DNA from 3 places in the Mycolicibacterium confluentis genome. Region 1 is predicted to be linked to each of the others. Evidence: predicted binding sites of a transcription regulator. Region 1 holds the regulator's gene; each other region holds the start of a gene.

The links. Region 1 encodes LexA, which represses DNA repair genes until DNA is damaged. Its sites were predicted from a motif close to CGAACANNTGTTCG; they were not measured.
Region 2: the regulator LexA is predicted to act here: its motif matches at 3,627-3,640, upstream of G6N34_RS03415 (HNH endonuclease signature motif containing protein).
Region 3: the regulator LexA is predicted to act here: its motif matches at 3,680-3,693, upstream of G6N34_RS12285 (HNH endonuclease signature motif containing protein).

The regions. Positions count from the first base shown of each region.
Region 1 covers NZ_AP022612.1:2,975,047-2,985,522, forward strand. The annotation lists gene G6N34_RS13815 (iron-dependent transcriptional repressor DtxR) at 1-693, shown strand; gene G6N34_RS13820 (DUF4192 domain-containing protein) at 623-1,732, opposite strand; gene sthA (Si-specific NAD(P)(+) transhydrogenase) at 1,901-3,316, shown strand; gene G6N34_RS13830 (proteasome assembly chaperone family protein) at 3,490-4,467, shown strand; gene G6N34_RS13835 (alpha/beta fold hydrolase) at 4,526-5,548, shown strand; gene G6N34_RS13840 (PhzF family protein) at 5,604-6,299, shown strand; gene nrdR (transcriptional regulator NrdR) at 6,330-6,788, opposite strand; gene G6N34_RS13850 (LysM peptidoglycan-binding domain-containing protein) at 6,925-7,431, opposite strand; gene lexA (transcriptional repressor LexA) at 7,706-8,404, shown strand; gene G6N34_RS13860 (sunset domain-containing protein) at 8,423-10,476, opposite strand, start outside.
Region 2 covers NZ_AP022612.1:729,982-740,457, reverse strand. The annotation lists gene G6N34_RS03445 (hypothetical protein) at 3-470, opposite strand; gene G6N34_RS03440 (MmyB family transcriptional regulator) at 496-837, shown strand; gene G6N34_RS28245 (methyltransferase) at 1,119-1,352, opposite strand; gene G6N34_RS28240 (methyltransferase) at 1,300-1,479, opposite strand; gene G6N34_RS03430 (hypothetical protein) at 1,412-1,585, opposite strand; gene G6N34_RS03425 (cytochrome P450 family protein) at 1,767-3,008, opposite strand; gene G6N34_RS03420 (hypothetical protein) at 3,279-3,500, opposite strand; gene G6N34_RS03415 (HNH endonuclease signature motif containing protein) at 3,644-5,020, shown strand; gene G6N34_RS03410 (class II glutamine amidotransferase) at 5,433-6,290, shown strand; gene G6N34_RS03405 (hypothetical protein) at 6,333-6,761, opposite strand; gene G6N34_RS03400 (osmoprotectant NAGGN system M42 family peptidase) at 6,865-8,076, opposite strand; gene G6N34_RS03395 (acyl-CoA dehydrogenase) at 8,382-10,217, opposite strand; gene G6N34_RS03390 (hypothetical protein) at 10,395-10,476, opposite strand, start outside.
Region 3 covers NZ_AP022612.1:2,640,393-2,650,868, reverse strand. The annotation lists gene dnaE (DNA polymerase III subunit alpha) at 1-2,159, shown strand, start outside; gene G6N34_RS12290 (MFS transporter) at 2,167-3,336, shown strand; gene G6N34_RS12285 (HNH endonuclease signature motif containing protein) at 3,720-5,252, shown strand; gene G6N34_RS12280 (LLM class oxidoreductase) at 5,320-5,976, opposite strand; gene G6N34_RS12275 (hypothetical protein) at 6,092-6,322, opposite strand; gene G6N34_RS12270 (nitroreductase family deazaflavin-dependent oxidoreductase) at 6,404-6,841, shown strand; gene ilvA (threonine ammonia-lyase IlvA) at 6,892-8,172, shown strand; gene treZ (malto-oligosyltrehalose trehalohydrolase) at 8,169-9,911, opposite strand; gene treY (malto-oligosyltrehalose synthase) at 9,904-10,476, opposite strand, start outside.

The sequences.
Region 1 (10,476 bases):
ATGAACGACCTGGTCGATACCACTGAAATGTATTTGCGCACGATCTACGACCTCGAGGAAGAGGGCGTGGTTCCGCTGCGCGCGCGCATCGCCGAGCGGTTGGAGCAGAGCGGACCCACCGTCAGCCAAACCGTGTCGCGCATGGAGCGCGACGGGCTGCTGCATGTCGCGGGCGATCGTCACCTCGAACTCACCGAGAAGGGCCGCGCGTTGGCTGTCGCGGTCATGCGCAAGCACCGCCTGGCCGAGCGCCTGTTGGTCGATGTGATCGGCCTGCCGTGGGAGGACGTGCACGCCGAGGCGTGCAAGTGGGAACACGTCATGAGCGAGAACGTCGAACGGCGCCTCGTGGCCGTCCTCGACAATCCCACGGTGTCACCGTTCGGCAACCCCATTCCGGGCCTGTCGGAACTCGGGATCGGCTCGATCGGCGGGTTCGAGGACTACAACCTGGTGCGCCTCACCGAACTGCCCGCCGGGTCGCCGGTGGCCGTCGTGGTGCGCCAACTCACCGAGCACGTGCAGGGTGACACGGGTCTGATCAGCAGGCTCAAGGATGCCGGTGTGGTGCCCAACGCCCGTGTCACGGCGGAGATCAGCCCTGCGGGCGGGGTGACCATCGTCATTCCCGGCCACGAGAACGTCGACCTGCCGCACGAGATGGCGCACGCCGTGAAGGTCGAGAAGGTCTGACATCCTGGCCTCGCTCACCCGGCAGGGTGATGCCGAGGTCGCGTGCGAGGCCGGCCCCCGTCGTCGCCAGATCGCGGATCTTGTCGGGCCGCATTCCGGCCTGCAGCGCACTGTCGAGCATGCCGGCCATGCGGTGCGCTGGATCGATGCCCAGTGCGGCACTCAACGCGACACCGGCCAGCGGCCCATCTCCGCGGGCGTAGGCGAAGAACCCGACGAACGTCAGCGCCTCCGCGCGCCACGGCGGCGGCAGGACTCGCGCGAGGTACACCCACAACTGCTCGGCCGCATCCGCCGACGAACCGACCGCCAGGGCGTACGCCGCATCGCGGACAGTCAGGTCGGTCAGGTCGTACGCCAGCCTGGCCACCTCCGGATCGCTCAGGGTCTTCCCCCGCGCAACCCTGCGGGCCGCCGCGATGATTCCCCGGACGGCCTTGCGCTGAACGCCCCTGCCGTCCTGATCGCCGAGGCGCGGTCCATCGTCCAGCTCCTGCACAGCCCGCGCGATGCCGGCGGCGTCGCGGTCGAGGTCCGTGGCGATGACCGACTCGAGCTCGTCGCGGTTGGCGTACAGCCGGCGCCCGTCGAGCACGGCAGCCATCGACAGCGGCGAGGCGGCCGGATCGTCGACGGCACCGCCGGCCCCACAGCCGTCGGCGCAGTGCCACCGGCCGCCTGCCGCGATCCTGTCGACGACGTGCGCGTCGATGAGCGTCATGTCGACGGCGTCGAGGCGATCGTCCAGCGCGGCACACAGGCCCGCATAGTCCTGGCCACACGACGCGCAGTCCGACCCCGCGTCGTCCACGATGACCGCGATGGCCGCATCAGCCCCGCTGGAGGCCACGACCTCCACGAGGTGGCCCACTCCGCCTGCGAGTGCGTCGGAGAGGTCGATGCGCAGCACGGCGCCCATCTCTCCGCGGTCGATGCCGACGATGACCAGCGAGCGTTCGGGGACGAAGCCGAGCACCGCCGGAATGGCGGCGATCAGCGAACCGGGATGGGTGAGGTTGAAGTCGCGGCGAGGTGTCATGTGCTCGACCGTCCCAATGGACACCGTCAGCACGCGTCCAACGGCGGCGGATCGGAGGTGACCTGTGGACGAACTCGCAACTGTGGACACCGGGCGGGTGCGAAATGTTCACGCGGAGTTGACGTCGCCGGCACGTTCGACGCCATTTCCCGGCGTAAACACGCGGGTATGGGCTCGATGCAGGAGTACGACCTCGTCGTCATCGGTTCGGGACCGGGTGGGCAGCGCGCCGCCATCGCCGCGGCCAAACTCGGCAAGTCTGTGGCCGTCGTCGAGCGCGGCACGATGCTCGGCGGCGTGTGCGTCAACACCGGCACGATCCCGTCGAAGACACTCCGCGAGGCCGTCGTCTACCTGACGGGCATGACCCAGCGTGAGCTCTACGGCGCGAGCTACCGGGTCAAGGAGAAGATCACCCCGGCCGACCTGCTGGCCCGCACCCAGCACGTGATCGGCAAGGAGATCGAGGTGGTGCGCTCACAGCTGCTGCGCAACCGCGTCGAGTTGTACACGGGGCACGGCCGATTCGAAGACGAGCACACGATCTCCGTCGACGATCCCAGCCGCGCCGAGCGGATCACGGTCCGCGGCCGATACATCGTCCTGGCCACCGGCACCAAGCCGGCACGCCCGGCCGGTGTGGAGTTCGACGAGCACCGGGTCCTGGACTCTGACGGCATCCTGGACCTCAAGACGCTGCCGACGTCGATGGTCGTGGTCGGCGCCGGGGTCATCGGCATCGAGTACGCCTCGATGTTCGCCGCCCTCGGCACCAAGGTCACCGTCGTGGAGAAGCGGAATTCGATGCTCGAGTTCTGCGATCCGGAGATCATCGAGGCCCTGCGCTTCCACCTGCGGGACCTCGCCGTGACGTTCCGATTCGGCGAGGAGGTCACCGCGGTCGACGTCGGGGCCGCGGGCACCGTCACGACATTGGCCAGCGGTAAGCAGATTCCGGCCGAGACCGTCATGTACTCGGCGGGCCGACAGGGGCAGACCGATCACCTCGACCTCGCCAAGGCGGGCCTGGAGGCCGACGCGCGCGGGCGGATCCACGTCGACGACAACTTCACCACCAAGGTCGACCACATCTACGCCGTCGGCGACGTCATCGGATTCCCCGCACTGGCCGCGACGTCGATGGAACAGGGCAGGCTCGCGGCGTATCACGCATTCGGCGAACCGACCAAAGGCATGATGGAACTGCAGCCGATCGGCATCTACTCCATTCCCGAGGTGTCCTACGTGGGCGCCACGGAGGTGGACCTGACGAGGAACGCCGTGCCTTATGAGGTCGGTGTCTCCCGGTATCGCGAACTCGCGCGCGGGCAGATCGCCGGCGACTCCTACGGCATGCTCAAGCTGCTGGTGTCCACCGACGACCTGCGACTGCTCGGCGTGCACATCTTCGGCACGAACGCGACGGAGATGGTGCACATCGGCCAGGCCGTCATGGGATGCGGCGGGACGATCGAGTACCTCGTCGACGCGGTCTTCAACTACCCGACCTTCTCCGAGGCGTACAAGGTCGCCGCGTTGGATGTGATGAACAAGCTGCGGGCCCTGCAGTTGTACCGGAGTTGACGTCACCTCCTATTCATCGGTGGGCGAAATTACGCCCGACCAGGGATTTTCGCCACCAGCGGAGGCGTTGCACCGCTGTGAGGCCGTGCCGCCGCTGGCACGTCCGACAATGTGAGGGACACTTGAACCCTGAATGACCACGCAGCGTTCAGGCAGTGACGAGGAGGCGAACAATGGCGCACGTACCAGGTCCGAACCAACCCGAGCAGACCGGTATGTACGAGTTGGAGTTCCCCGCGCCGCAACTGGTCAACAACGAGGGCCAGGGGCCGGTGCTGATCCACGCCCTTGAGGGCTTCTCCGATGCGGGCCACGCGATTCGGCTGGCGGCCAAGCACCTCAAGGATCACCTCGACACCGAACTCGTGGCGTCGTTTGCGATCGACGAACTTCTCGACTACCGGTCGCGCCGCCCGCTGATGACGTTCAAGACCGATCACTTCTCCGACTACGAGGATCCCGAACTCTCGCTGTTCGCGCTGCACGACGAGTCCGGGACGCCATTCCTGCTGTTGGCGGGACTGGAGCCCGATCTCAAGTGGGAGCGGTTCATCACTGCGGTCCGACTTCTCGCCGAACGCCTCGACGTGCGGCGCACCATCGGGCTGGGCGCCATTCCGATGGCGGTGCCGCACACCCGGCCGATCACGATGACCGCGCACAGCAACAACGGCGATCTGATCACCGAGCACACGCCCTGGGTCGGCGAGGTCCAGGTGCCCGGAAGCGCCTCAAGCCTGCTCGAGTACCGCCTCGCCCAGCACGGCCACGAAGTCGTCGGGTTCACGGTCCACGTGCCGCACTACCTGGCGCAGACCGACTACCCGGCCGCAGCGCAGGCGCTGCTCGAGGAAGTTGCCCGCAGCGCGTCGCTTGACCTGCCCACCGCGGCGCTCACGGCGGCGGCGGCCGACGTCCGCACCAAAATCGATGAACAGGTCGAGGCCAGTGCGGAGGTCGCTCAAGTGGTGAGCGCGCTGGAGCGTCAGTACGATGCTTTCGTCGCCGCCCAAGAGAATCGATCTTTGCTGGCTCACGACGAGGACCTGCCAAGCGGGGACGAACTCGGAGCTGAGTTCGAGCGCTTCCTCGCCCAGCAGGCGGGTGAGAAGAATCGGGATCCGTTCCGGGACGACGACGGCACGCTGTAAACACGACGGCGGGCCGTAGAGACAACGCCCCACCGGGCCCGACGACGAGGTTGGCGTTATGAGCCCACAGAAGCCGAACCTCCGGTCGGTGCGCGAGCTCTCCCCCACGCTCGAATACCGCACGATCCACGGCTACCGGCGGGCGTTCCGGATCGCCGGAACGGGTCCCGCCCTGCTGCTGATCCATGGCATCGGCGACAACTCGACGACGTGGGACACCGTGCACGCCAAGCTCGCCCAACGATTCACGGTGATCGCGCCCGACCTCCTGGGCCACGGGCAGTCCGACAAGCCGCGAGCCGACTATTCGGTGGCGGCCTACGCCAACGGCATGCGCGACCTACTCAGCGTGCTCGACATCGAGCGCGTCACGGTCATCGGTCATTCCCTCGGCGGCGGAGTCGCCATGCAGTTCGCCTATCAGTTCCCGCAGTTGTTGGAGCGTCTCATCCTGGTCGGGGCAGGCGGTGTGACCAAGGACGTCAACGTGGCGCTGCGGATGGCCTCCCTGCCGTTGGGCGGCGAGGCGCTGGGACTGCTGCGACTGCCGATGGTGCTGCCCGCGCTGCAGGCATTCGGCAAGGCCGCGGGCGCGGTGCTCGGATCCACTCGTGTCGGGCGCGACCTGCCCGATGTGCTGCGCATCCTGCGCGACCTGCCCGAACCGACCGCATCGTCGGCCTTCACCCGCACCCTGCGTGCCGTTGTTGACTGGCGTGGCCAGGTGGTGACGATGCTCGACCGGTGTTATTTGACGGAATCGGTTCCTGTGCAACTCATCTGGGGTGACCAGGATGTCGTCATCCCGGTGGCCCATGCCCGCATGGCGCACGCCGCCATGCCCGGCTCACAACTCGAGATCTTCCCACGCTCAGGCCACTTTCCGTTCCACGACGACCCCGACCGCTTCGTCGAGGTCGTCGAGCGCTTCATCGACACCACCGCACCGGCCGAATACGACCAGGCCGCACTGCGGGAACTCCTGCGGTCCGGGATCACCGAATCCACCCTCACCGGCACGTCCGACACCAAGGTCGCAGTCCTCGACGCGATGGGTCACGACGAGCGTTCGGCGACCTGAGACCGTCGCCGAGGATCCAGACCAAATCCGCGTCACTGCCCAGTACAGTCGGGACATGGGTATCGACGTCACGGTGCTTCGGGTGTTCACCGACTCAGACGGCAACTACGGCAACCCACTCGGCGTGGTCGACGCGAGGACCGTCGCGCCCGAGGACCGGCAGGCCCTTGCCGCTGAATTAGGTTACAGCGAAACCATTTACGTCCACATCCCGGCTGCCGGCGCGGCGACGGCACAGGTGCAGATCTTCACGCCGACAACCGAATTGCCGTTCGCGGGCCACCCGACCGTGGGTGCATCGTGGTGGCTCAAGGAGATCGGGACACCCGTGCACACGCTGCAGACCGCAGCCGGGATCGTTCAGGTCAACTACGACGTCGGCCCTGACAGGCTCACCTCAATCAGCGCACGCTCCGAATGGGCGCCTGAGTTCGCGATCCATGATCTGGACTCGGTCGACGAACTGATGGCGGCCGATCCCGCCGACTACACCGACGACGTCGAGCACTATCTGTGGACGTGGACCGACCGGGATGCCGGGGAGATCCGCTCCCGGATGTTCGCGCCACATCTGGGCATCGTCGAGGACGAGGCCACTGGCGCTGCGGCGGTGCGCATCACCGACTACCTCAGCCGGGACCTGCGCATCACGCAGGGCCAGGGTTCGCGCATCGAGACAACGTGGTCGCCCGAGGGCTGGGTGCAGGTTGCCGGCGCCGCCGTCAACGACGGCATTCGGCGCGTCGACTGAAACTGCCCCAGGACAGCAGGAACGCCAGGGTCAACCCGCGGAGACCCCGCGGTGCTGACGCAGGGCCTCGATTTCGCGTTCGAAGTCGTCGGCCGAGGTGAAAGACCGGTACACCGAGGCGAACCTGAGGTAGGCGACCTCGTCGAGTTCCCGCAGCGGCCCCAGAATCGCGAGACCAACCTCGTTGCTCGGAACTTCAGGACCTGCGGCCCGGACCGCGTCCTCGACCTGCTGGGCGAGCAGGTTGAGCGCGTCATCGTCCACCTGGCGCCCCTGACAGGCCCGGCGCACGCCGCTGATCACCTTCTCCCGACTGAACGGTTCAGTGACCCCGCTGCGTTTCACGACGGCGAGCACGGCCGTCTCGACAGTGGTGAATCTGCGCCCACACTCCGGACAGGAACGGCGCCGACGGATGGCCTGGCCTTCGTCCGTCTCCCGGGAGTCCACGACACGCGAGTCAGGATTCCGGCAGAAAGGACAGTGCATGCCCGCTCCTTCGTCGTGCCGCCTGTGGGATGACCCCAACGACTCAGAGACTACCTGGGTGCGCCGCTCAGCGGCCAGGGCACCGAAGTCCACGACGATCATGACTGTCCGCCACCTGAATTCGAACGTACGGCTGTCAGGCGACCGGCGCGATCAGCGTCTGGCCGGCGTCCAGCGCCCCGGACTCGAGCTCGTTGAGTTCACGGATGCGGTCCACCACGCTGTTCACCGGGGCATCCGGCGCCACCCGGGCGGCCACGTGGGCCAGCGTCTCCCCCGACCGGACCTGCACCACTGCCAGTCGATCCGGAACCGGGGCCGAGGCGTGCGCGGCCTCACCGAACTGCGCGACCACGCCGAGCCACATCGTGATCAGCGCGGCCGTGAAGGCCAGGCCCACCAGGGTCAACGGCGTGATCCGGCGCCCGGGCGTGCGGGCATGGGGAGCGCGCGACACCCGCACTCCGGTACCGCGGTAGCGCGGCGCGATGGCCGCCGGTCGCGCCGGTGCGGGCCGTCCCGCGACGCCGCTGCCGCTCCGAGGGCGCCGCGGTGCGTCGACGCCCGGGGACGTCCGGGGGGCGGGCCACCTGTCTTCACAGAAGGCCGATGCGGTCCTCGGGTACACGCTGGTGTGGGTCATGTCCGGTCCTTTCGGTCGCTGCGGGCGGTCCATGCGTTCGCTCCTGTGTTCGAATATAATCGATCATGTGTTCGACTAGAAGTCTGAAACCGAACATGTGATCGAACCGTAGCCGAACGATAGAACGGGCCTCCGACAAAAAATCGCTCCAGGCCGCCGCGACGAGTCCTCGCCACACCAACATCACCGGCCACAGGGGCACCAGCAGGACAGATGGCGACACGCCTCGAACACATGTTTGATTCTTGCCCCCTGCGGGACTACATTCGAACGCATGGCTGACACCGAGAACGGCAGCAGTTCACCCGCGACCAGTCGCGAAGGCGCGCTCGACCCTGCTCTCACCGAGCGGCAGCGGACCATCCTCGAGGTCATCCGGGCCTCGGTGACCACACGGGGCTATCCCCCGAGCATCCGCGAGATCGGCGACGCGGTGGGCCTGACGTCGACCTCGTCGGTGGCCCACCAACTGCGCACCCTTGAGCGCAAGGGCTATCTGCGCCGTGACCCGAACCGCCCCCGCGCGGTGGACGTCCGTGGCGCTGATGATGTTGCGCACGCCGTGGCGACCGACGTGGCCGGATCCGACGCCCTGCCGGAACCCACGTTCGTGCCCGTGCTGGGACGGATCGCGGCTGGCGGCCCCATCCTCGCCGAGGAGGCTGTCGAGGATGTCTTCCCGCTGCCGCGTGAACTCGTCGGCGAGGGTTCGCTGTTCCTGCTGAAGGTGGTCGGCGAGTCCATGATCGACGCCGCGATCTGCGACGGCGACTGGGTCGTCATACGCCAGCAGAATGTCGCCGACAACGGTGACATCGTGGCCGCGATGATCGACGGCGAAGCCACGGTCAAGACCTTCAAGCGCACCGCGGGTCAGGTGTGGTTGATGCCCCACAACCCGGCGTTCGACCCGATCCCGGGCAACGACGCGGCCATTCTCGGCAAGGTCGTGACCGTCATCCGCAAGATCTGAGCCGCGGTCTGAACGCGGTCAGTCGGCGCGGCTGAACCCGTTCGCCTCAGCCAATTCCGGGCTGGCGAACCAGATCTCGGCGACCGTCTCGTCGTAGCCGGGTGATCCCGGTACGTGGTAGCGCCCCGTTCGCATGCTGCCCTTCACGGGATAGCCCTCTGGCGCCGTATGCGGGTCGTCGAGCGGCAGATGGATGGCCGGCGGTGCGGCCACCTCCGCATGTTCGTCCTCGGCCTCGCCCGACACGACCACGGCGTCCTCGTCGCGCTGGCCCTGGTCGCCGTAGTCCGGCTCCTCGTAGTCCGATTCCCGGTAGCCGCGTTCCGGTTCCTGGTAGCCGCGTTCCGGTTCCTGGTAGCCGGCGTTGACGTCCTGCTGATAGTCCTGCTCGTATTGCGACACGTACCGGCTGGGCGGCGCCTCGAAGCTGCGCGCGGGCGGCGGCGCCGCGCCGTAGACGGGCGCGAACAGCGAGCCCGGACCCGGCAGGTAGTCGTCGTCGTCGTCCGGCTGCGAGGACCAGGACTGGTCGCCCACATCGTGTGCGGCGTGGCGTCCGGCCTGATCGTCACCAACATTGATGACCCGGGTCGGAGCGGTGTCGGCGTCGAGATCGTCCTCGTCGTCCTCGACCGCGTCGGCCGACTCGTGGGCGCCGCGATGAGTGAACAGACCGTCGTCGTCGTCGGCCTGTGGTGCAAGGCGGGGCAGCGACGTGGTCTCTTCGCCCCACGCAGGCCGCGACACCGGCGGCAGGTAGGCGTCGTCGTCGTGCTCGCCGAAGTCCGTGCGGCGCGACCAACCGTTCTCGTCGTCGCGGGCCTCGCCGAACCTCTTCTCGTACGTGGGCTCGTACCCCGAGTCGTAGCCGGGCTCGTACCCGGCGTCGGGGCCCTCGTCCTCGTCGTCGTCCTCGTCGTCGTAGTCGGCGTGCTGCGCGGACCGGCGCCTGCGCATCGCGACCAAGGCGTACACCGAACCCAGCAGCAGCAGGGCGACCGGGATGATCCACCACAGCCACCAGCTCTGCCAGGTGATTCCGCTGTCCGTCTCACCTTCGGGGGCCGCGGGCGGGGCGCTCGGCACGGGTGCGTCCGGTATCTCGAGCCCGCCCAGCGACTGCGCCAGGTTCGCGGGATCGGAGGTGAAGGTGTTGTCCTGACTGTTCCACGAGAGCTCGCCACCGCTGAACTTCTGCGTGACAATCCCGCCCTCGGTGTTCTGATCCCCAGTGGGGACGCCGAGCGCACCCGTGGCGCCGCCCAGCTTGTCCCACGCGGCCTTCATGGCGCCGCGCACGATGACAGCACCGTGTTCCCGCGTCCAGAAGATCGTCGGATTGTCCGGCGCGGAGAAGACCTGGATCCGGCTGTCCGGCACCCCGCCGTCGGCCTCACCGCCGGCCGGAAGACCGAAGTCTCCGGTGGGACCACCGGCCGACTCGTACTTGGCCAGGATGTCCCCCGAAACGGCATGGGCGCCCGTCTCCGGGCTGTAGAACACCTTGCCGCCGGAGAAGTTCTGTCCGGCCCCAGCGTCTCCGATGGCGTACTGCTCCCCGGCCTTGACCCCGAGCGGTCCTGAGGACCCGCCGGCGGCACGCCAGGCGGTCGCGATCGCCGACGCCGCGTCGGACGGGATCTCAAGGCCGACAAGCTGTCCGGCAAGGTCGGCCGGTTCGGTCGTGAAGACCTTGGTGCCGGTGTCGAACGACAGTTGACCACCGGTGAACCGCTGCGAGATGACGTCGCCGGTGTACGTCTCGTCGGCGATGGGGACACCGAGGACGCCAGCCGAGCCACCGAGCTTGTCCCACGCGGCATTGATCGCACCGCGCACCACCCAGGCGCCGGTCTCCGGCGTCCAGAAGATCACGGGGTTGTCAGCGGCGCTGAACGTGCTGTTACGGCTCTCCGGGCTGATCCGGCCCGGACCCTCATCGATGTTCGGGAAGCCCAGATCACTGTCCGCGGGTCCGCCGAGGTCGCGGTACTTCTCCAGGATGGCGCCGTGCATGATTCGCGCACCGGTTGCTGGCGAGAAGAAGATCGCCCCACCGGCAAAGTTCTGCC
Region 2 (10,476 bases), 2.2 Mb from region 1:
CCTCACAACTCAGCCAACGCCGCGTGCAGCCGACCGTCGAGGTCGCCCCTGCCACTGGCGTACATCGGACCCGTCCCGTCGGTGAGCAGGCGGCGCAGCCGGGCCATACCCATCGCGCTGACCGGCAGCGGAGAATGCAGTCGCTGCACCACCGCGTCGATCGCGCCCTCGGCCGCAATGACATTGGCGCGGTGCACCGCAACTGTCGCCGGCCGGAGGGGTCGCGTTTGACGCGCTTGTACAGACACCCGGCGCAGTGTCCGGGCGACGCCGCAGCGCTCGCGATCCGAGGTGAGACGCGCCGCGTGCAGACCGAGTGCGTTCCCCGGCGCCACAGTGCATCCGAACGCCAGGGCCTCGTCGAAGCGACCGGCGAACAGCCGCACCATCAGCCGAGCGCGCCACGAGACTTTTTCACCAGTGCGGGCGGCCCAGCGGCCGTCGGGTGCGACCAGCGATTGAGTGGACACGTGAATCTCCCTTTGAATAACAGATTTGGACGATGTATCAGGTGTCGGTGGCGGCCGACTGACACGAAACCAGTCAACGCGCGATGAGCCCCGGGGAGCAGGCAGTGTTTCTCCTAGGTGCAATCGGGCCATCCTGATCGACCAACTGAACACCAGCAGTGAACGGTTCCGCGCCCTGTGGGCAGAGTACGACGTCAAGGGCCACGCCAGCGGACTGCTGCTGCTCAATCACCCCATCGCCGGCCCGCTCGACCTGTACTTCCTGCATCTGACACTGCGCGGAACCCAGAACACCATGGTGGTCTACTGGGCCCAGCCGGGCACCCCGTCGGTGGACGGGCTCAACCGGCTGAGGGATCTGGCCTGAGTCCGTCACACCGACATCGCCAGAAAGGTCATCGCCACCGCCACCAACGTGGTCGTGGAAATCATGGAAATGATTGAGCGCCAAACTATTTCGTCGCCAGAGTTCATTCTTTTCGGCACCACTTCATGGTCACAGCCCGCCGATTAGGCAACCAGGGCGAAAAACTACCAGCACCAATCCAGCCACCCACGGACATGAGAGAGCCCCGAAACTGCGGTGCAGGCTGTGGATTGGCGAGAGGACCAGCCGTGCAGGCAGTTTCGGGGCAGCCCCGGCGGCCGTCAGATCGCTACGGTCTCGATGACCGCGAATGCGCCGACTCGGCCGACGGCGGTACGGCGAAGTCCCGCCGACTCGAAGAGAGCGTCGGACTCAGCGATGTCGCGTTCCCGCCCACCCGTCATGACGAGCATGTTCGTTATCGGCGCCAGACCCGGATCACCCAGTTCTCCGACAGCGTGATCAACGACGATGATGCGTCCAGCGTCCCGCAGCGACGCACGGCAGTTCTTCAGGGATGCGTATGCTCGTGTCCTCGTCCCAGTCGTGCAGAACGTACTTGAGTACGTACAGGTCAGCGGGCGGGATGGGCGGTCCTGCAACCCGTCCCGGCGAGCAGCCCCTGCGCGTCGGGCACGACATGCGGCAGATCGAAGACGCCACCGCGCAGGGCATGGTTCGCCCGCATCAGTTCGCCGTCCGCACCGCCGATGTCCAAGGCCTGGTGCACGCCGTCGGTGTTGACCACCTTCGCGATTCACACCGTCGGAGGACGTCATCAAACCAGGTGACACAGAGGCACGGAACAGACGTCCAGTGGCGCCCCGATCGATGGACTCTAGTTCGGCAACCGCATCGGGGGTGTCAATGCCTGCATTCAAGCGGTCGGCCAGGTTGAACGTCGCAGCGGCACAAACAATCTGGGCCACCTAGAGTCCGGTGACCATGCCCATCATCTGGCCGCGATCCGCGTCAGTGACCGGCCTGGGATTCGTGGCCCGCACGGTGACCGGCAGCTCCTGCAGGCCTCGCATCAACGTGCTCGGACGGTACGTGAGAGAGCTGGTGGACGCCAGCCGGATGTCGTCGTAGCGGGACAACATTCGGTCGAGCGCGATCTCGCCCTCCATCCTGGCCAGCGGCGCACCCAGGCAGTGGTGGATGCCGTGTCCGAACGCGAGGTGCCGGTTGTCCGGCCGCGACACGTCGAACAGGTGGGGGTCTGCGAAGCGGAGCTCATCGCGATTGGCGCCGAGCAGACCGATCAACACCACCTCATTTGCCGGAATTACGATGTCGCCCAGGGGTATCGGTTCGGAGGTGAGACGTACTGTGGCGGTGTTGAGTGGACTCTCGTAGCGCAGAATCTCCTCCACGGCGACCGGCAGCAGGGTTCGGTCGGCGCGCACAGCCCGCAGCTGGTCCGGGTTCCGCAACAGGGTCAGGACGCCGTTGCCGATCAGGTTCACCGTGGTGTCGTATCCCGCGATGATGAGCAGGAACGCGGTGCCCAGCAGTTCCCCCTCCGACAGTCGGTCACCGTTATCCCGCTGATGGACCAAACTGCTCAGAACGTCGCCGTGTGGGGCGCTGCGTTTTGCCGCGACGATTGTCCGCAGCAGTGCGGTCAATCCGGTACGCGCAGTGCGCAGCTCATCCTGGTCGGTGCTGGTGAAGATCGGAACGACGAGCGACATGAATGCGTCCTGCGCGCCGGGAGGCACGCCGAGCAGTTCGCCGATCACGCGGACCGGGAGTGGTTGGGCATAGGCGCGCATGAGGTCGACGTCGCCCTGGAGGTCGATGTCGTCGAGCAGGTCGTCGGCGATCCGCACGATGGCCGGCCGCAGGCGTTTGACCGAGTGGGTGGTGAACGCCGCGGAGACGAAGCGGCGAAGACGAGTATGGTCCGGGGGATCCTTGAACAGCATGTTGTCGCCCAGAACCGACCCGATCGAGCGGTCCAAGTGGGGCGGGAGCAGCCGGGTTGCAGTCGGCCCGTCCTTCTTGAGCCTCGGGTCTGCAAGCAGGGCGCGGGCCTCCTCATATCGCGTCACCATCCAGACCCGGGCCCCACCCCACATCAACACCGGCTCAGCAGGGCCCTGCCGGCGCAACCGCTCGTAGACCACATGCGGGTCCTGGATGAATGAGTTGTCAAGAGTCAGCATGTTTTCGGACCTGCCTCGGTCGGGATCGGAACGTACCCAAACCAGGGTGTCGGCCGTATGCGCGCATAACCAGGGTGACCTGTTCCTAGCCTCGGGGGTGCCACTGCGAGGTTCGTTGTCAGGCGATCCGGTCAACTATCGTGACCCCGTTCGCCTTCTTAATGCTTCGGGACTGGGGTCGGCGCGCATGTCACTTCAGCCACTCAGAAACTTGAATTTTTCTCTGCCCCTTGGGTTTTACCTTTCACGTTTCCGCCCTGTTGCCACACGTCAAGATGCACGCTTGTTGACCTGGGCTTGAGAGACGGGATCGGCCCTACTTGTGGCCAGTTTGAGCAGTTGGGCGGCCAGCGCTTGGACCTGGCGCTGGGTGGCTGCGGGATTGATCAGGGAGGAGTTCTGGGCCAGGGCCACTTTGTGCTGCACCGCCACGGTTGGGTGGCCGATTGCGCGGTGAAATGGGGTTGCGGCGGTGTCGTGTTTCTTGGACACCTTGGCGCCATGGCGTGTGCGGTCGCCTCCACCACGGCCCTGCGCACAGCCAGCGTCAACCCCATCACTTGGGCCTACGCGCGCATGCCTGATGAGTCAACGCGCCAGCGATTTTTGTCAGTGCTTCGAACTAGTGTTCGGGTATGACTTCCGTGGCGGATCTCCTCTCAGAGTTGGAGTCCGTGCACGCCCGCCTCGCCACCGCGACCGTCGATGACCTCTCCGCACTGCAGGTGCTCACGGTGATGGAACGCCTACAGAAAGTCAGCTGGGCCGACGCGGCCGTCGACCACAAACTCATCACCCACTTGGAGGAACTCGGCCCGGAGGCACTCGGCGGCGACAAGGTCACCAAAGTCCTGACCCACCGCCTGCGGATCCCAGCCGAAGAGGCCCGCCAACGCGTCGCCGACGCCGCAGTGCTGAGTCCCCGCCGCGCCATGACCGGGGAACCGTTGGAACCGGTGCTGCCCAACGTCGCCGCACAGGTGGCCGAAGGCCGGGTGGGGCCCGCGCATGTGAAGAGTGTTCGCGAGTTTCTCAAGACACTGCCCGACCACGTCGATCTCAGCGCGCGCGTGGCGGCCGAATCCCTGGCCGCTGTTCACGCCTCGACGCTGGGTGTGCCCGACTTCCGCGCGGCGTTGAACCGGATGCTGCTCTGGCTCGACCCCGACGGCTCCTTCAACGACGCCGACATCCAACGCCGCCGCGGCCTCACCTTCGGCAAACAGGGACCTGACGGGCTCATCCGAGTCAGTGGACACCTCACCCCGGAGGCATGGGCAGTGTGGGAACCGGTGATGGCAACAAAGGCCGCGCCCGGCATGTGCAACCCCGACGACGAAAACCCCTGCCTATCAGGACGGCCCACCCAGGAACAGATCAAAGCCGATCAGCGCACCAAAGCTCAACGCCAGCACGACGCCCTCGTCGCCAGCGGCCGAATGATCCTGGCCTCGAAGAAACTCGGGAAACTCAACGGCCTACCCGTCACCGTCGTCGTCACCACCACCTTGAAAGAACTCCAATCAGGCGCGGGCTTCGGGATCACCGGAGGCGGATCCCTGCTGCCCATGCGAGACCTGATCCGCATGGCCAGCCACGCCTTCCACTACCTCTCGGTGTTCGACGACGACGGCCAAGCCCTGTATCTGGGGCGGGCCAAACGGATCGCCACCCCAGCCCAACGCCTGGTCCTGTTCGGCAAAGAACGCGGCTGCAGCGCCCCCGGATGCACCGCCTCGTTCTACCAATGCCAAGTCCACCACGCCGCCCAAGACTGGATCGAGGGTGGCGAAACCAACGTCAACGAACTCACCCTGGCCTGCGGGACCGACAACCGCAAAGTCGGACCCGAACCCGAAAAGTGGACCACGCGGATTCGGGATGACGGCCGCTGCGAATGGATTCCACCACCGCACCTCGACAACGGCGGCCCCCGGGTGAATGACTACCACCACCCGGAAAACCTCCTCGCACCACCCGACACCGAGGACAGCGGACCCGACCCCGGCTGACGGGAGGGGAACGAACGCGGCCCCGGCCCCGGTTGCCAGGTGGCCGTGGAGCCGGCCTCGACGCTGGTTGCGGGAGGACGGCGCACGCGGCCCCGGCCCCGGTTGCGGGAGGACAGCGGACGCGACCCCAGCCGGCGGGGGACCAACACCGCCGACAGAGAACCAACACCGCCGACAGAACAGTCCGGGGGCCGATGAGCCGAACCCCCGTGCAGCAACACCGGAAGCGGGCCGGACCCGGATATGCAGAGCACCAACCGCCCCGATCGCGGCCGAGCAGCCTCAGCCGCGGCGGGGAAACGGTCCCGATGACCTTGCAGCCGAATCTCCACGCCCCCGAGTACGCCGGTGTAAGACAGACCCATGACCAGTCCGCACGCCCGCGCGTCGCGCGAAGCTGGGTGGTGACCTGATGTGCCGCCTGTTCGGGTTGCACGCCGGCCACCCCGTCACCGCGACGTTCTGGCTGCTCGATGCCCCAGACAGCCTGTCCGCGCAGAGTAGGCGCAATCCCGACGGGACCGGTCTGGGCGTGTTCGAGGCCGACGGCACCCCCGTGGTTCGCAAGCAGCCGATCGCCGCATGGCGCGACCTCGCCTTCGCGGCCGAGGCCCGTGAGATGACGGGGACGACGTTCATCGCCCACGTCCGCTACGCCACCACCGGAGCCACCGCGGAGGCGAACACCCATCCGTTCCTTCAGGACAATCGGATCTTCGCGCACAACGGCATCGTGGAAGGACTGGACATCCTCGACGCCCGGCTCACCCAACTCGGTGCCGCCGACCTCGTCCGGGGAGACACCGATTCCGAGCGGGTCTTCGCGCTGATCACAGCGTCCATCAGGGGGCACGGCGGCGATGTCGGCGCCGGGTTGGTGGAGGCACTGCACTGGCTGCGGGAGAACGTCCCGATCTATGCGGTCAACGTGCTGCTGGCCACCGTGACTGATCTGTGGGCGCTGCGCTATCCCGACACCCACGAGCTTTACCTGCTTGACCGGACCGCCGGCGGTCACGGCGAATTCGCCATGCGCAGCACACGAATAACGGCGGGCAGTGCGCACCTGCACGACGCACCCTCGGCAATCTTCGCCACCGAACCGATGGACGACGGACGGTGGCAGCTGATGGAGTCCGGCGAGCTGGTCCATGTGGCCGCCGATCTGACGATCACCCGTCGCACGGTCCTGCCCGACCCACCGGTGCACCAGCTCACGATGTCCGACCTCAGTCCCAACATGGTGCAGTCACAACACCCGCCAGCCTGACGCAGGCGTCGACAGCATTGCCCATCGCCGGGCAGACCGTCGTCAGGAATTGAGCGCGTCAGCCTCCGCACGAGCGGTGGCAGCGTCGAGGCAGGCCGCCGCGGCCTCCTCGACGGCACTGTCGGCGAACCAGATGGCGGCCAGAGCGTACGCCTCAGCGTCCTCTGCGTGCCGTTCGGCGGCCTTCGCGTCGTGTTCCTCCTTCTTCTGCGCGATGTTTGACCGCACCTTGTCGATGTGGGCCTTCCATTGGCTGCGGAGTTCTACCCACTGCGACGAGATCCTTTCTCCGGTGTCGTCGGCCTTCTCCTTGACGTGCTCCGCGGCCGACGCGGCACGTTCGCGCGCCGCGGCGGCGTCCGCCTTCAGTTCTGCCTTCTCATGGCCCGCGGAGGCCTTGAGTCTGCTCGCTGATTCCTTTGTCCTTTCAGCGAGTGCATCGAATTTTTCGCTCAGACGGTTGTCGGCCATGCGGTGCTCCTGACTCAGACTGTCGGCTCTGATGAGCGGAGCCGCTACCGCTCCAGCGTGGCACTGTCGAACGGGCCCGGACCACACACGAAACAATGACGTTTCAATCCTGCCGCCCTCCGGTGCGGTGATCAGGGGTCACGTTGCGCGACAGCGGAACCCACATCTCGCGGGGCGCGGGTTGCTGCGACGACGGGAATTCCTCCAGGTCACCGGCACCCGACGGGTGCGCATCCCACTCGGCGAAGGTCAGCGGCGACTGGATCCACGCGCGCAACAGGCTGTACGTCGCCCGCATCGACTCGATGTGGGTCCGCTCCCAGCCATGGCTGCCATCGACACCGAAGCCCACCAGCGCGGCCCGGGTGTTGGCGCCGGCTTCGATGGCCGCCGCCACATCGGAGCGGTAGTAGCGGAACACGTCCCGGGTGTACGGAATGTGATGGTGGTCGGCGAGGCGGCACAGGTTCCGGGTCAGGTGATAGTCGTAGGGACCGTGCAGATCCGACATCGGGACCGTCACGGCGTCCTCCCGGGAGTTCTGCGTGGGCGCGCACACCGCGTTGTCCACCGAGATCATCTCGGCGATGTCCGGCGGAAGACCGGTGCTCGCGCCGTACCCGACCTCTTCGGCGATGGTGACCATGATCGCGGTGCGGTGCGGCAGTTCCACCGCATTGTCGGTGAGATGCTTGAGCAGCGCGAGGACGACGGCGACGCCCGCCTTGTCGTCGAGGTGGCGCGAGACGATGTATCCGTCCTCGGTCAGCACGGGGTTGGCCATCAGCGGCGCGTAGTCACCGATTCGGATGCCCAGTCGGGTCAGGTCTTCACGGCAGGACACCCTGCGGTCGACACGGACTTCGACGTGGTCCCAGTCGGTGGGCTGAGTGTCGACCTCGTCGCCGAAGGCGTGACCGCTTGCCTTGAGCGGCATGATCGTTCCGGTGATGAACGCGTCGGTGTCCTCGCTGAGGATCCGCACCCGGGCGCCGGCGGCGAAGCGCGCCGAGAAGGTGCCGACGGGAATCACCTCGAGGCGGCCGTTGTCCTTGAGCCCTCGGACCATGCAGCCGGTGGTGTCCGCGTGGACCACCAGCGCTCGGTCGGTGGTCGCCGATCGCCCGGGGTATTCGGCGATCAACGCGCCGCGCCGGGTCAGCGAGAACGAGAGGCCGAACCCCTCGAACACCTCGCCAATGAGCTTCATCACCGCGTCGGTGCGCCCCGTCGGGCTCGGTGTCTGCAGCAGTCTGAGCAGGGTGTCGACCATCCAGGTGCTGTCGGCTTCGGACATGTCCGCGTCTCCGAGCATGACGTCTCCTCTGCGACCGGGAGCCCATCGAGTCAGCCATGGGTCGCCGGTTGCGCCGGGGAACGAGGACCCCGAGTCCGAGCCTAACGGCGGCGGGTCGGGGTTCGTGGCAGTTCCTGGTGACGTTTCGGCTGATCCCTTCGGAAGTTCCGATTTCATGTGGCCGCAAGACTTTCTGTCGCGGACACCGCCGCGGCGGGCTTCGACCTCGCGGCCGGTCAGTCCACCGTCCACGCACCCGTCGAGATCGGTGACCGTGACTTCGTCGCCGACTGAAGGGCCGGGTCACGGCGGAGCGCGTGCGGCTAGAACGACTCCTCGGGCAGGTCCATCGCATCGAGGCTGACCGACTCGACGACCGTGCGGTCCGAACTCAGCCGTGGGAGCACCGACTCCGCGAAGAACGTCGCCGTGGTGACCTTGCCGGTGTAGTACGCGCGATCCTTCTCCGACGGCCCCGCGTCCAGCGCGTCGAGGGCAACCTCCGCCTGGTACAGCAGCAGCCACCCGATGAGCACATCGCCGACGGCCAGCAGGAAGCGCACCGACTCAAGCCCCAGCCGGTAGAGCTGACGGGAATCCTGTTGGGAACCCATCAGATAACCGGTCATCGCGGCCACCATCGCCTGCAGATCGCCGAACGCGACAGTCAGCAGTTCCCGCCCCCTGGCGAGCTCAGGCCGGGCCGATTCGCGATCCAGGAAGCCTTGGATCTGGCCCGAGACGTGAGCCAGCGCTCCCCCCTGGTCACGGGCGATCTTGCGGAAGATGAAGTCCTGCGCCTGAATCGCCGTGGTGCCCTCATACAGCGAATCGATCTTGGCATCGCGGATGTACTGCTCGATCGGGTAGTCCTGCAGGAACCCCGACCCTCCGAAGGTCTGCAGCGACTCCGTGAGGCACTGGTAAGCGCGCTCGGACCCGACGCCCTTCACGATCGGCAGCAGCAGGTCGTTCACGCGGTGGGCCATGTCCGCGTCCGCACCCGAGACGATGGCAGCGGCCGCCTCGTCCTGGTGGGCCGCGGTGTACAGGTAGAGCGCCCGCAGACCCTCGGCGTAGGACTTCTGCACCAGCAGTGCCCGACGCACGTCGGGGTGGTGCAGGATGGTGACCCGCGGCGCCGTCTTGTCCGTCATCTGCGTCATGTCGGCGCCCTGCACCCGGGTCTTGGCGTACTCGAGTGCATTCAGGTAGCCGGTCGACAGCGTTGCGATGGCCTTGGTGCCCACCATCATTCGCGCGTACTCGATGACTTTGAACATCTGCGCGATGCCGTTGTGCACGTCACCGACCAGATACCCGACCGCAGGAGTGCCGTGCTGACCGAAGGTCAACTCACACGTCGCGGACACCTTGAGCCCCATCTTGTGCTCAAGCCCGGTGACGAACACACCGTTGCGCTCACCGGGTTCGCCGGTCTCGGGATCCGGCAGGTACTTGGGGACGAAGAACAGGCTCAGCCCCTTGGTGCCGGGCCCAGCGCCCTCGGGACGGGCCAGCACCACGTGCATGATGTTCTCGAACAGGTCGTCAGAGTCACCTGAAGTGATGAAGCGCTTCACACCGTCGAGATGCCAAGTGCCGTCGGGCTGTTCAACCGCCTTGGTGCGCCCGGCGCCCACGTCCGAACCTGCGTCGGGTTCGGTGAGCACCATCGTGGCGCCCCAGTTGCGTTCGGCGGCCATTGCGGCCCAACGCTTCTGCTGCTCGTTGCCGATCTGGTAGAGAATGTTGGCCAGGACAGGCCCTGCCATGTACATGAACGCGGCCGGCTGTGCGCCCAGGGGAAGCTCGTTGATGGCCCACGCCACCATGGCCGGCGCTGGGACGCCGCCGACCCCTTCCAACAGTCCGATGCGGAACCACTCACCCTGCTGCCACGCGCGGAACGAGGTCTTGAACGCCTCGGGGAGCGTGACGATGTGAGTATCGGGATCGAACGTCGGCGGATGCCGATCGCCTTCGGCGAACGACTCGGCCAGCGGTCCCTCGGCCAGGTGCGCCGCCTCAGCAAGCATCTCGCGGACCGTCGGCCCGTCGAGGTCCCCAAACTCCCCGGTGGCCAGCACCTTCTCCAGGTCGAGCACCTCGAAGAGGTTGAACTCGAGATCACGCACGTTGCTCTTGTAGTGACCCATGATCGTCGCCTCACCTGCGGATACGCCATCTGCGAACCGAAGCCTAGTCCTGTGTACCCGTCAGTAACCGCGAAATGGACGGGCCCGCGAGCGGGCCGCCCGGCTGCGTGGGCCGCCCGGACGCCCACCCACGATGTGGCGTGGGAGTCCGGCTGGAGACTGGAGGTGACTACGACGTCATGACCCGCCCGTGGCACCCGGTCGGTGTTTCTCCTCGGCGACGACCTGATACCAGGCGTGCGGTGCGTAGTACTCGTCC
Region 3 (10,476 bases), 330 kb from region 1:
CGGCCCGCGTGCACTACGGGCAGCCTGGCTTCGCGATCGCCGACCGGATCACCAAGGCACTGCCCCCGCCGATCATGGCGAAGGACATTCCGCTGTCGGGCATCACCGACCCGAACCACGAGCGGTACAAGGAGGCCGCCGAGGTCCGCGGTCTGATCGACACCGATCCGGATGTCCGGACCATCTACGAGACCGCGCGCGGCCTGGAGGGTCTGGTGCGCAACGCGGGCGTGCACGCCTGCGCGGTCATCATGAGCTCCGAACCGCTGATCGACGCGATCCCGTTGTGGAAGCGTCCCCAGGACGGCGCGATCATCACCGGGTGGGACTACCCGTCGTGTGAGGCCATCGGCCTGCTGAAGATGGACTTCCTGGGCCTGCGAAACCTCACGATCATGGGGGACGCGCTCGAGAACATCAAGGCCAACCGCGGCATTGAACTCGACCTGGACGCAGTGCCGTTCGACGATCCGGCGACCTACGAACTGCTCTCCCGCGGTGACACCCTCGGCGTGTTCCAGCTGGACGGCGGGCCGATGCGTGACCTGCTGCGCCGAATGCAGCCCACCGAGTTCAACGACATCGTCGCGGTGCTGGCGCTGTACCGGCCCGGTCCGATGGGCATGAACGCCCACAACGACTACGCCGACCGCAAGAACGGCCGGCAGCCGATCAAGCCGATCCATCCTGAGCTCGAAGAACCGCTCAAGGACATCCTGTCGGAGACCTACGGCCTGATCGTCTACCAAGAGCAGATCATGTTCATCGCCCAGAAGGTCGCCTCCTACACCATGGGTAAGGCCGATGCGCTTCGAAAGGCCATGGGCAAGAAGAAGCTTGAGGTGCTGGAGGCCGAGTACAAGGGTTTCTACGAGGGCATGACCGCCAACGGCTTCTCCGAGAAGGCCGTCAAGGCGCTGTGGGACACGATCCTCCCGTTCGCCGGATACGCGTTCAACAAGTCGCACGCGGCGGGCTACGGCCTGGTGTCGTATTGGACGGCGTACCTGAAGGCCAACTACCCCTCGGAGTACATGGCCGGCCTGTTGACGTCCGTCGGTGACGACAAGGACAAAGCCGCGGTCTACCTGTCCGACTGCCGTCGCCTCGGCATCACCGTGCTGCCGCCCGACGTCAACGAGTCGGTGCAGAACTTCGCCTCGGTCGGTGAGGACATCCGGTTCGGCCTCGGCGCGGTCCGCAACGTGGGCGCCAACGTCGTGGCCTCGCTGATCGAAACCCGAAAGCAGAAGGGCAATTTCACCGACTTCTCGGACTACCTGAACAAGATCGACGTCGCGGCCTGCAACAAGAAGGTCACCGAGTCGCTGATCAAGGCGGGCGCGTTCGATTCGCTCAAGCACGCACGCAAGGGTTTGTTCCTGGTGCACACCGACGCCGTCGACTCGGTGCTGGGCACCAAGAAGGCCGAGGCCATGGGCCAGTTCGACCTCTTCGGCGGCGCTGACGAGAGCGGCGGCACGGATTCGGTTTTCACCATCAAGGTGCCCGACGAGGAGTGGGACGACAAGCACAAACTCGCGCTGGAGCGCGAGATGCTCGGCCTCTATGTGTCGGGGCATCCCCTCGATGGAGTCGCGCACCTGCTGGCCAACCAGGTCGACACCCAGATCCCGGCCATCCTCGACGGCGACGTCGCCCACGACGCCCAGGTGCAGGTCGGTGGCATCCTCGCCTCGGTCAACCGGCGCGTGAACAAGAACGGACTCCCTTGGGCCTCAGCGCAACTCGAGGACCTCAGTGGTGGTATCGAGGTGCTGTTCTTCCCACAGACCTATTCGGTGTACGGCGCGGACGTGGCGGACGACACCGTGGTGATCCTCAAGGCCAAGGTGGCCGTGCGCGATGACCGTCGCTCGCTGATCGTGCACGACCTCGTGGTGCCCGACTTCTCCAGCGCCCAGCCCGACCGTCCGCTGGCGGTCAGCCTGCCCACCCGGCAGTGCACCATGGACAAGGTCACCGCGCTCAAGCAGGTGCTGGCCCGGCATCCCGGGACCTCACAGGTGCACCTGCGGTTGATCAGCGGTGAGCGCATCACCACGCTGGAGTTGGACCAGTCCCTGCGTGTTACGCCGTCCTCGGCGCTGATGGGTGATCTGAAGGCCCTGCTGGGCCCGGGCTGCCTCGGCGGTTAGCCGCCCGATGCTGAGTGCGTGGCGGTTCGTCGCCACCTTCGGTGTCGTGAGCCTGCTGGCCGACGTCGTCTACGAGGGCGCCCGGTCGATCACCGGTCCTCTGCTGGCATCGCTGGGCGCGACGGCCGCGGTCGTCGGCCTCATCAGCGGTGTGGGGGAGGCCGCCGCGCTGATCCTGCGCCTGGCGTCGGGGCCGTTGACCGACCGCACGGGCCGATTCTGGGCGTGGGCCATAGGGGGTTACCTGCTCACGGTGTGCACCGTGCCGTTCCTTGGGATCGCGGGCGTGTTGTGGGTGGCCGGTGCGCTGATCATCGCCGAGCGTGTCGGTAAGGCCGTGCGCAGTCCTGCCAAGGACACGCTGCTCTCGCATGCCGCCGCGGTCACCGGACGGGGTCGCGGGTTCGCGGTGCACAAGGCGCTCGACCAGGTTGGGGCGCTGGCCGGGCCGCTCGCGGTGGCAGGCCTGCTGGTGGTGTTCGGCGGGGCGTACGGGCCGACGATGGCGTTGCTGGCGATTCCGGGCGTGGCGGCGATCGCCCTGCTGCTGTGGCTGCGCGCCCGTGTCCCGGAACCGGCCCGCTATGAGGCTGCGGCGTCAGGCGTGGACGTCGAATCATCTCCCGCACCACGGTTTTCGTCGTCATTCTGGGTGTATTCGGGGTTCTCGGCGGCGACCATGCTGGGGTTCACCACGTTCGCGGTGCTGTCCTTTCACCAGGTCTCGCGCGGCATAGTCAGCGCGGGGTGGGTTCCGGTCATCTACGCCGCGGCGATGGCGGCCGCAGCGGTGGCGGCACTCATTACGGGGTGGACCTATGACCGGGTCGGGGGCCGGGTGCTGGCGGTGTTGCCCCTGTTGGCCGCCGCCGTGCCTGCATTGGGGTTCAGCACCGACCTGCGGCTGGTGATCGCCGGTGCGGTGGCGTGGGGCGCCGCGGTCGGAATCCAGGATTCGACACTGCGCGCGGTGGTCGCCGATCTGGTGCCGTCACCGAGGCGGGCCACGGCCTACGGCGTTTACGCCGCGGTGGTCGGTACGGCTCTGGCCGGCGGCGGGGTGCTGACGGGTCTGTTGTACCAGCGGTCGGTGACTGCGGTGGTGATCGCGGTGGTACTCATTCAGGCCGTGGCTCTGACGGCGTTGCCGTGGGTGTTGCGCGCTGGGCGTCGCTGATTCTCGTTCTGGATCGTGGACGTCGTGCGGCGTCATCCCCGTGGCATAGGCCGTCGACTGTCGAGGCGTGACTCAAGACCCGCTGGGCTTCGGTTCCGTACGCATAGTCGCCCTTGGGCCACTGGCAGTGGCACTCAGCTGGTAATGGACCCTCAGCGCTGGCGGTAGGCGCTAGCAGTCAGCCCTGGCAGTACCAAACCCCCTCTCGCTCAACGGTTCAAGCGTTCTTCGGGTAGCGGCCCACCGGTCATCCAGGCTCTCTCACGCGATTTATCCACAGTTGGCGTTTCATCCCCAGGGTGGCGCTCTTGTGGTGGTGATTTGTCGGCACCGTCTGGACAATCGAACGTATGTGCGATTCAGGGTTTGATCCGGATGACGACGTGGCTGTCGTCTCCGCGATCAGTGGTTTCGCACGGGCGGAGGCTGCTGCCGCGGCGGGTCGGTTGGCTGCGATCCATGCGTTGATGGAGTTGCGGGTCGTTGATGAGGACGAGCGCGCCCTGTGGGCTTGTGACACCTGGGATGCCTGCGCGGCCGAAATCGGCGCCGCGTTGAACATCAGCGGCCGCAAAGCCTCCGGTCAGATGCACATGGCCCAAGCCCTGCACACCCGCCTGCCTCGGGTCTTCACGCTGCTGCAGGCCGGGACGATCACCGCGCGCACCGCCTCGACCATCTGCTGGCGCACCCGCATGGTGATCGACGACGAACCGATGGCGGCCATCGACGGTGAGCTCGCCCTTGCGGCCAGGCGGTGGGGCGTGATGTCGGATGCCCAGTTGGATCAGGCGATCGACAAAGTGCTCGCCGAATACGATCCCGATGCCCTGGACGCCTTCGAAGCCGCCGCCCGGGGTCGGGATGTGCAGTTCGGCAAGCCCGAGGACGAAACCGGGACCTGCTCGATGTGGGGACGGCTCCTCAAGACCGACGCTGCACTGATCAAGAAACGTTTCGCCGAGCTCACCCGCCACCTGTGTGCCGATGACCCGCGAAACGCCGGCGAACGCCGTTCCGATGCCATAGGGGCGATAGCTGCCGAGTCCGGACCCCTGACGTGCCGCTGCGGCAATCCGGAGTGCGTCGGCGCCAAGGTGACGCCGAGCCGCAGTGCGGCGGTGATTTATGTGCTGGCCGATGAACGGGCGATCACCGCTGCCCGCAACAACATTGCCGCGGCCAAGACGGCCACAAAGACGCCCACAGGCTCGAATGCCGGCACCGAGGTCGAGTCACCAGCCGGCGGCCAGGCTGGTTCCCCGGCAGCCGACACCTCCGCAACGCCGCCGGCACCACCCGAAATCCCCATAGCGCCGTCCGCGCCGTCCCGGCGGCCTGCGGCGGTGTTGCAGGGCGGCGGCATCGTGCCCCAGCCGTTACTGGAAGAGCTGTTGATCAACGGTGCCCCCGTCAAACCGATGAGACCCCCACCCACCGACCCCGAACCCGGCTACCGCCCCTCAGCGGCGTTGGCGGCGTTCGTCCGCAACCGGGACATGTTCTGCCGATTTCCCGGCTGCACCACCCCGGCGCAGTTCTGCGACATCGACCATGCGATCGCCTACCCAACCGGTCCGACACACCCGTCGAACCTTCGCTGCCTGTGCCGAAAGAACCACCTGCTCAAGACATTCTGGACCGGAGAGCAGGGCTGGTCGGACGTTCAGCACCCCGACGGCACCATCGTCTGGACTGCACCGACCGGCCACACCTACACCACCCACCCCGGCAGCCGCATCGTGTTCCCACACTGGGACACCACCACCGCACCACTGTCGGAAGCAACCCAGCCGACGCAGACACCCGCACCGACGAGCAACCGCGGACTGCAGATGCCCCGCCGCAGACGTCCCCGTGCAGTCGAGGAGGCTCAACGCATCAAAAGTCAACGCGCGCGGAGAGACACGAGCTGATTTGCGGTGAATGAGGATGAATCAGTTCGCCCCGTCAGCAATTCGGTGACGGGTGCGAGTGAGCGGGTCAGCCCGCCTGCGAGAACAGTCGCGCCCAGCTGTCAGGCACACGCTGCAGGCCGAGGTGGCCGCGCAGCGTGGTGTGGCTGTACTCGTGCCGGAAGATTCCACGCGCACGCAGAAGGGGGACCACGTGATCGACGAAAAGCTCCAATCCGGAGGGGAACACGTCGGGCATGAGGTTGAAGCCGTCCACGGCACCGGAGCGGAACCATTCCTCGATGGTGTCGGCGAGCTGTTCGGGAGTGCCGATGACAAGACGATGCCAGTCCATCACGCGGTCGAGAATCTCTCGGACCGTGAGGTTCTCGCGACGGGCCAGCTTGACGACGATATTGCGGGCTCCTTGCGAGCCGGTGATGGACTCCGCGCCCTCGAGCAGCCAACGGGGGAGCGGGCTGTCCAAGTCCAGCTCGTCCGGATCGACGCTCAGTTGATCGGCCAAGGCCCTGCCGAACGCCCCGCTGGCCTTGTCGCCGAGCACGGCGTCGTCGTCCCACGAGTCCCAGAGCGCGCGGACGACCTCGACGAACTCCGCGGCACGCCGGTACCGGTCGGCCCGGCTGGGCGGCTCCTCGGCGGGCCCGTGCCCGTGGCCGAAGTTGTTCCACGCGTACGGATCAAAGCTGGTCACGACATTCCACGCGGCGCGGCCCCGGCTCACGTGGCGTGGCCGTCTCGATCATCCGCGCACTCCCTCGACTCCCGGTGGGACCTCGAGATGCTCGCAGACCCCTAGGGGCCGGACAGGGTTGTGCTCACTCTGATGTGATCGAGGGTCAGCGCGTGCGATGCGCGACGCCGAAACCCACCCATACGACGGTGGCCACAGCCGCGCCGGTCAGGACGCCGGCGCCCATGCTGGCCGTCATCAGGCCAACGACACCGAAGACCACCGCGGCCACGATCAGCGCGAACACCTTGTAGGCGGGCCAGGGCACACCGGCGATCGTCACCTCCCGCGATGCGGGGTGGGCGACGGCTGAGCGGAACTGCTCGGCGGTGGTCATGAGGTCCACGATAGCTCTCAGAAAAGTTTTCGGTCAACCGAAACCCCGGATCCGGCGCATCGATTTCGCTAGCCTGGCTACATGCCACTTACAGGGGATTACGCACCCAGCACCTCGGACTGGGCTCGCGAGAACGCCGAGGAGTACATGAAGTCCGGCGGCACGAAGGGCACCGAACTCAACGGTAAGGCCGTGGTGCTGCTGACCACTGTCGGCGCCAAGACCGGCAAGATTCGCAAGACCCCGCTGATGCGGGTCGAACACGACGGTGAGTACGCCGTCGTCGCCTCCCTCGGCGGTGCTCCCAAGCATCCCGTCTGGTACTTCAACATCAAGGCGAATCCGCTGGTCGAACTGCAGGATGGCACCAGCTCAGGCGACTACGAGGCCCGCGAGGTGTTCGGCGACGAGAAGGCGGTGTGGTGGGAACGGGCCGTTGCGGCCTGGCCCGACTACGCCGAGTATCAGAAGAAGACGGATCGCCAGATACCGGTGTTTGTGCTCACACCCGTGAGCTGACGTGCGGTAAAGATTTCTGTTGCCAAAAGCCCACGTGGCACCATATAGCGGTGTCCACTGAACTGAGCCAGAAGCATCGGGTGTCGCCGCTGACCGCGGCAGACGTCGAGGCGGCCGCTCAGCGAATTTCGGGCGTCGTCTCACCGACCCCGCTGCAGTTCAGTGACCGGCTGTCCCAGCTCACTGGCGGACTGGTCTACCTCAAACGCGAGGACCTGCAGGTCGTACGGTCCTACAAGGTGCGCGGCGCCTACAACCTGCTGATGCAGTTGACGCCGGAGGAGATCGCGGCGGGTGTGGTGTGTTCGTCGGCCGGTAACCACGCGCAGGGTTTTGCACTGGCATGCCGGTCCATGGGTATCCACGGGCGCGTCTACGTCCCCGGGAAGACGCCCAAGCAGAAGCGGGACCGGATCCTCTACCACGGCGGCGACTGGATCGAGCTGATCGTCGGTGGCAAGACGTACGACTTGGCGGCCGAGGCCGCGCTCGACGACGTCGCGCGCACCGGCGCCACCCTGGTGCCGCCCTACAACGACCCCCGCACCATGGCCGGGCAGGGCACGATCGCGGTCGAGATCCTCGATCAGCTCGATGGTGAGCCCGATCAGGTGGTCGTGCCCGTCGGCGGCGGCGGGTGCATCAGCGGTATCGCGAGCTATCTCGCCGAACGCACAAACTCGACGTCGGTGCTGGGGGTGGAGCCTGCCGGAGCCGCATCGCTGATGGCCGCCCTGGCCGTGGGGGAGCCGGTCACCCTCGACGAGGTCGATCAGTTCGTTGACGGCGCCGCGGTCGCGCGGATCGGCGCAGTGCCTTTCGAAGCACTGGCCGCGGCCGGCGACATGGTGTCGGTCACCACGGTCGACGAGGGTGCGGTGTGCACCGCGATGCTGGATCTGTACCAGAACGAGGGCATCATCGCCGAGCCCGCAGGCGCGCTGTCGGTGGCCGGCCTGCTGGAAGCCGACGTCGAACCCGGATCGACGGTCGTCTGCCTGATCTCCGGCGGCAACAACGACGTCTCCCGCTATGGCGAGGTCCTGGAGCGCTCACTGGTCCACCTGGGCCTCAAGCACTACTTCCTGGTCGACTTCCCCCAGGAGCCTGGCGCGCTGCGCCGCTTCCTCGACGAGGTGCTCGGCCCGAATGACGACGTCACGCTGTTCGAGTACGTCAAGCGCAACAACCGCGAGACGGGTGAGGCCCTGGTCGGCATCCAACTCGGCGCAGCCTCCGACCTCGAGGGCCTGCTGGATCGGATGTCCGATTCGGAGTGCCATATCGAGCTGCTCGAGCCGGGTTCACCCGCCTACCGCTACTTGACCTAGATCGGTTCCTCAGCAGTCCGCAGCACCGCGAACGACTGCCCGTCCAACGCGGTGGCGGCACTGCCGACGCGTGGCTCTCCCCAGGCGTACACGACGTCCCCCGTCACCGGGACCGCCACCGAGTCCGACCCCAGGTTGCAGGCGATCGCCAACGCACCGCGCCTAAGCACAATCCAGCGCGCGTCCTCGTCATAGTCGACACCCAGGTGGTCGAGCCAGAAGTCGGTGAGATCAGTTTCTTTGCGGCGCAACGCAATCAGGTCGCGGTACAGGCCCAGCATGCGCGCGTGCCTGTCCTCGGCGGGTTCCGTCCAATTCAACTTCGAGCGCAGGAACGTCTGCTCGTCCTGAGGGTCGGGCACCTCGTCGGCGTCCCAGCCGTGTTCGGCGAACTCGGCCTTGCGCCCCACCCTGGTGGCCTCGCCCAATTCGGGTTCGGGATGCGAACTGAAGAACTGGAACGGGGTGTCGGCCGCCCACTCCTCGCCCATGAACAGCATCGCCGTGAACGGAGTCAACAACGCCAGCGCAGCACTGACGGCCAGTTGGCCGTCGGTCAGGTAGGCCGTGGGCCGGTCGCCGATGGCCCGGTTGCCCACCTGATCGTGGGTGCTGGTGTAGGCCAGCAGACGTGAGCCGGGGATCAACGACGTGTCCAACGGCCTGCCGTGCCGGCGCCTGCGGAACGACGAATGCGTTCCGGCGTGGAAGTAGCCGTGCCGCAGAGTATGAGCCAACGTCTCCATCGAGCCGAAATCGGAGTAATAGCCGTGGTTTTCGCCCGACACGGCGGTGTGCAGCGCATGGTGGATGTCGTCGTCCCACTGGGCGGTCATGCCGTAGCCGCCGTGGCTGCGCGGCGTGATGAACCGCGGGTCGTTGCGGTCACTCTCGGCGATCAAAGACAGGGGACGACCCACCTGTTCCGACAGCGCGTCGGTCTCGGCGGCCAACTCCTCGAGGATGTGGATCGCCGTGGTGTCGACCAGGGCGTGCACCGCGTCGAGTCGCAGTCCGTCGGCGTGGAAGTCGCGCATCCAGCGCAGCGCGCAGTCGAGGATGTAATTGCGCACCTCGTCGGAGTCGGCGTCGGCGATGTTGATGCCCTCACCCCACGGGTTGCTGCCCGACGACAGGTAGGGGCCGAACCGCGGCAGGTAGTTCCCCGACGGCCCCAGATGGTTGAACACCGCGTCGATCAGCACGCCCAGTCCGCGGCGGTGGCAGGCGTCCACGAATCGCACCAGGCCGTCCGGCCCGCCGTAGGGTTCGTGCACCGCGTACCAGAGCACGCCGTCGTATCCCCAACCCCGCGGGCCCGCAAAGGCGTTGACGGGCATGATCTCGACGAAGTCGATGCCGAGGTCCACCAGATGGTCCAGTCGCTCGATCGCCGAGTCGAACGTGCCACCGGGGGTGAAGGTGCCGATGTGAAGTTCGTAGATCACGGCGCCCTCGATGCTGCGCCCGGCCCAATCCGCGTCGCTCCAGGTGGCCGCCGCGGCGTCCCACAGCGCCGAGCGGGCGTGCACACCGTCGGGTTGGCGGGCGGAGCGCGGGTCGGGGAGCACCGTGGCGTCGTCGTCCAGGACGAACCCGTAGCGGCTGTCCGGGTTGGCCGCGACCGTGGCCCGCCACCATCCGTCACCTGAGCGCGTCATCGGATACAGCGTGCCGTCGACGTCGACTTGTACCCGATCCGGACGCGGCCCCCAGACCGCGAACTCGTGCTCAGTCATCGGCACGCTCCAGCAGGGCCACGGGAAGTTCCTTGAACAGGGTTGCCGCACAGACAGATCCGGAATGCCGTGCGCCGGTGAGGCAGTCGGTCCAGGTGCCCGCAGGCAGGGGAAGTGCGGTGTCGCCCCAGCCCGCGTCGGCAAGGGTGACCGTCCAGCGGCTCACCGCGACCAGCACGTCGTGGCCCCGCAGGAACGACACCAGGTGTGGCGCCGCGTCGCCCGTCGGCAGCACCGGCGTGTGACCGCCGGACAGGAACGTCTGCGGCCGCCGCCGGCGCAGGTGCAGCGCGGCCCGCACAACACGGAGCTTCGGGTGCTCGAGCGTGGCCAGCCCATCGCGCCGTTCCGCGTAGTCCACGGGCCTGCGGTTGTCCGGGTCGACCAGGCTGTCCTCCCAGAGTTCGGTGCCCTGGTAGACGTCGGGGACACCGGGGACGGTGAGCGACAACAGCTTCTGGCCGAGAGCGTCATTGCGGGCATGGACATCCAACTGGCCCACCAGCGCGGTCATCTCGGTGCCGACCGGACCGTCGAGCACCTGGTCAAGCCAGGCGTGCACCGC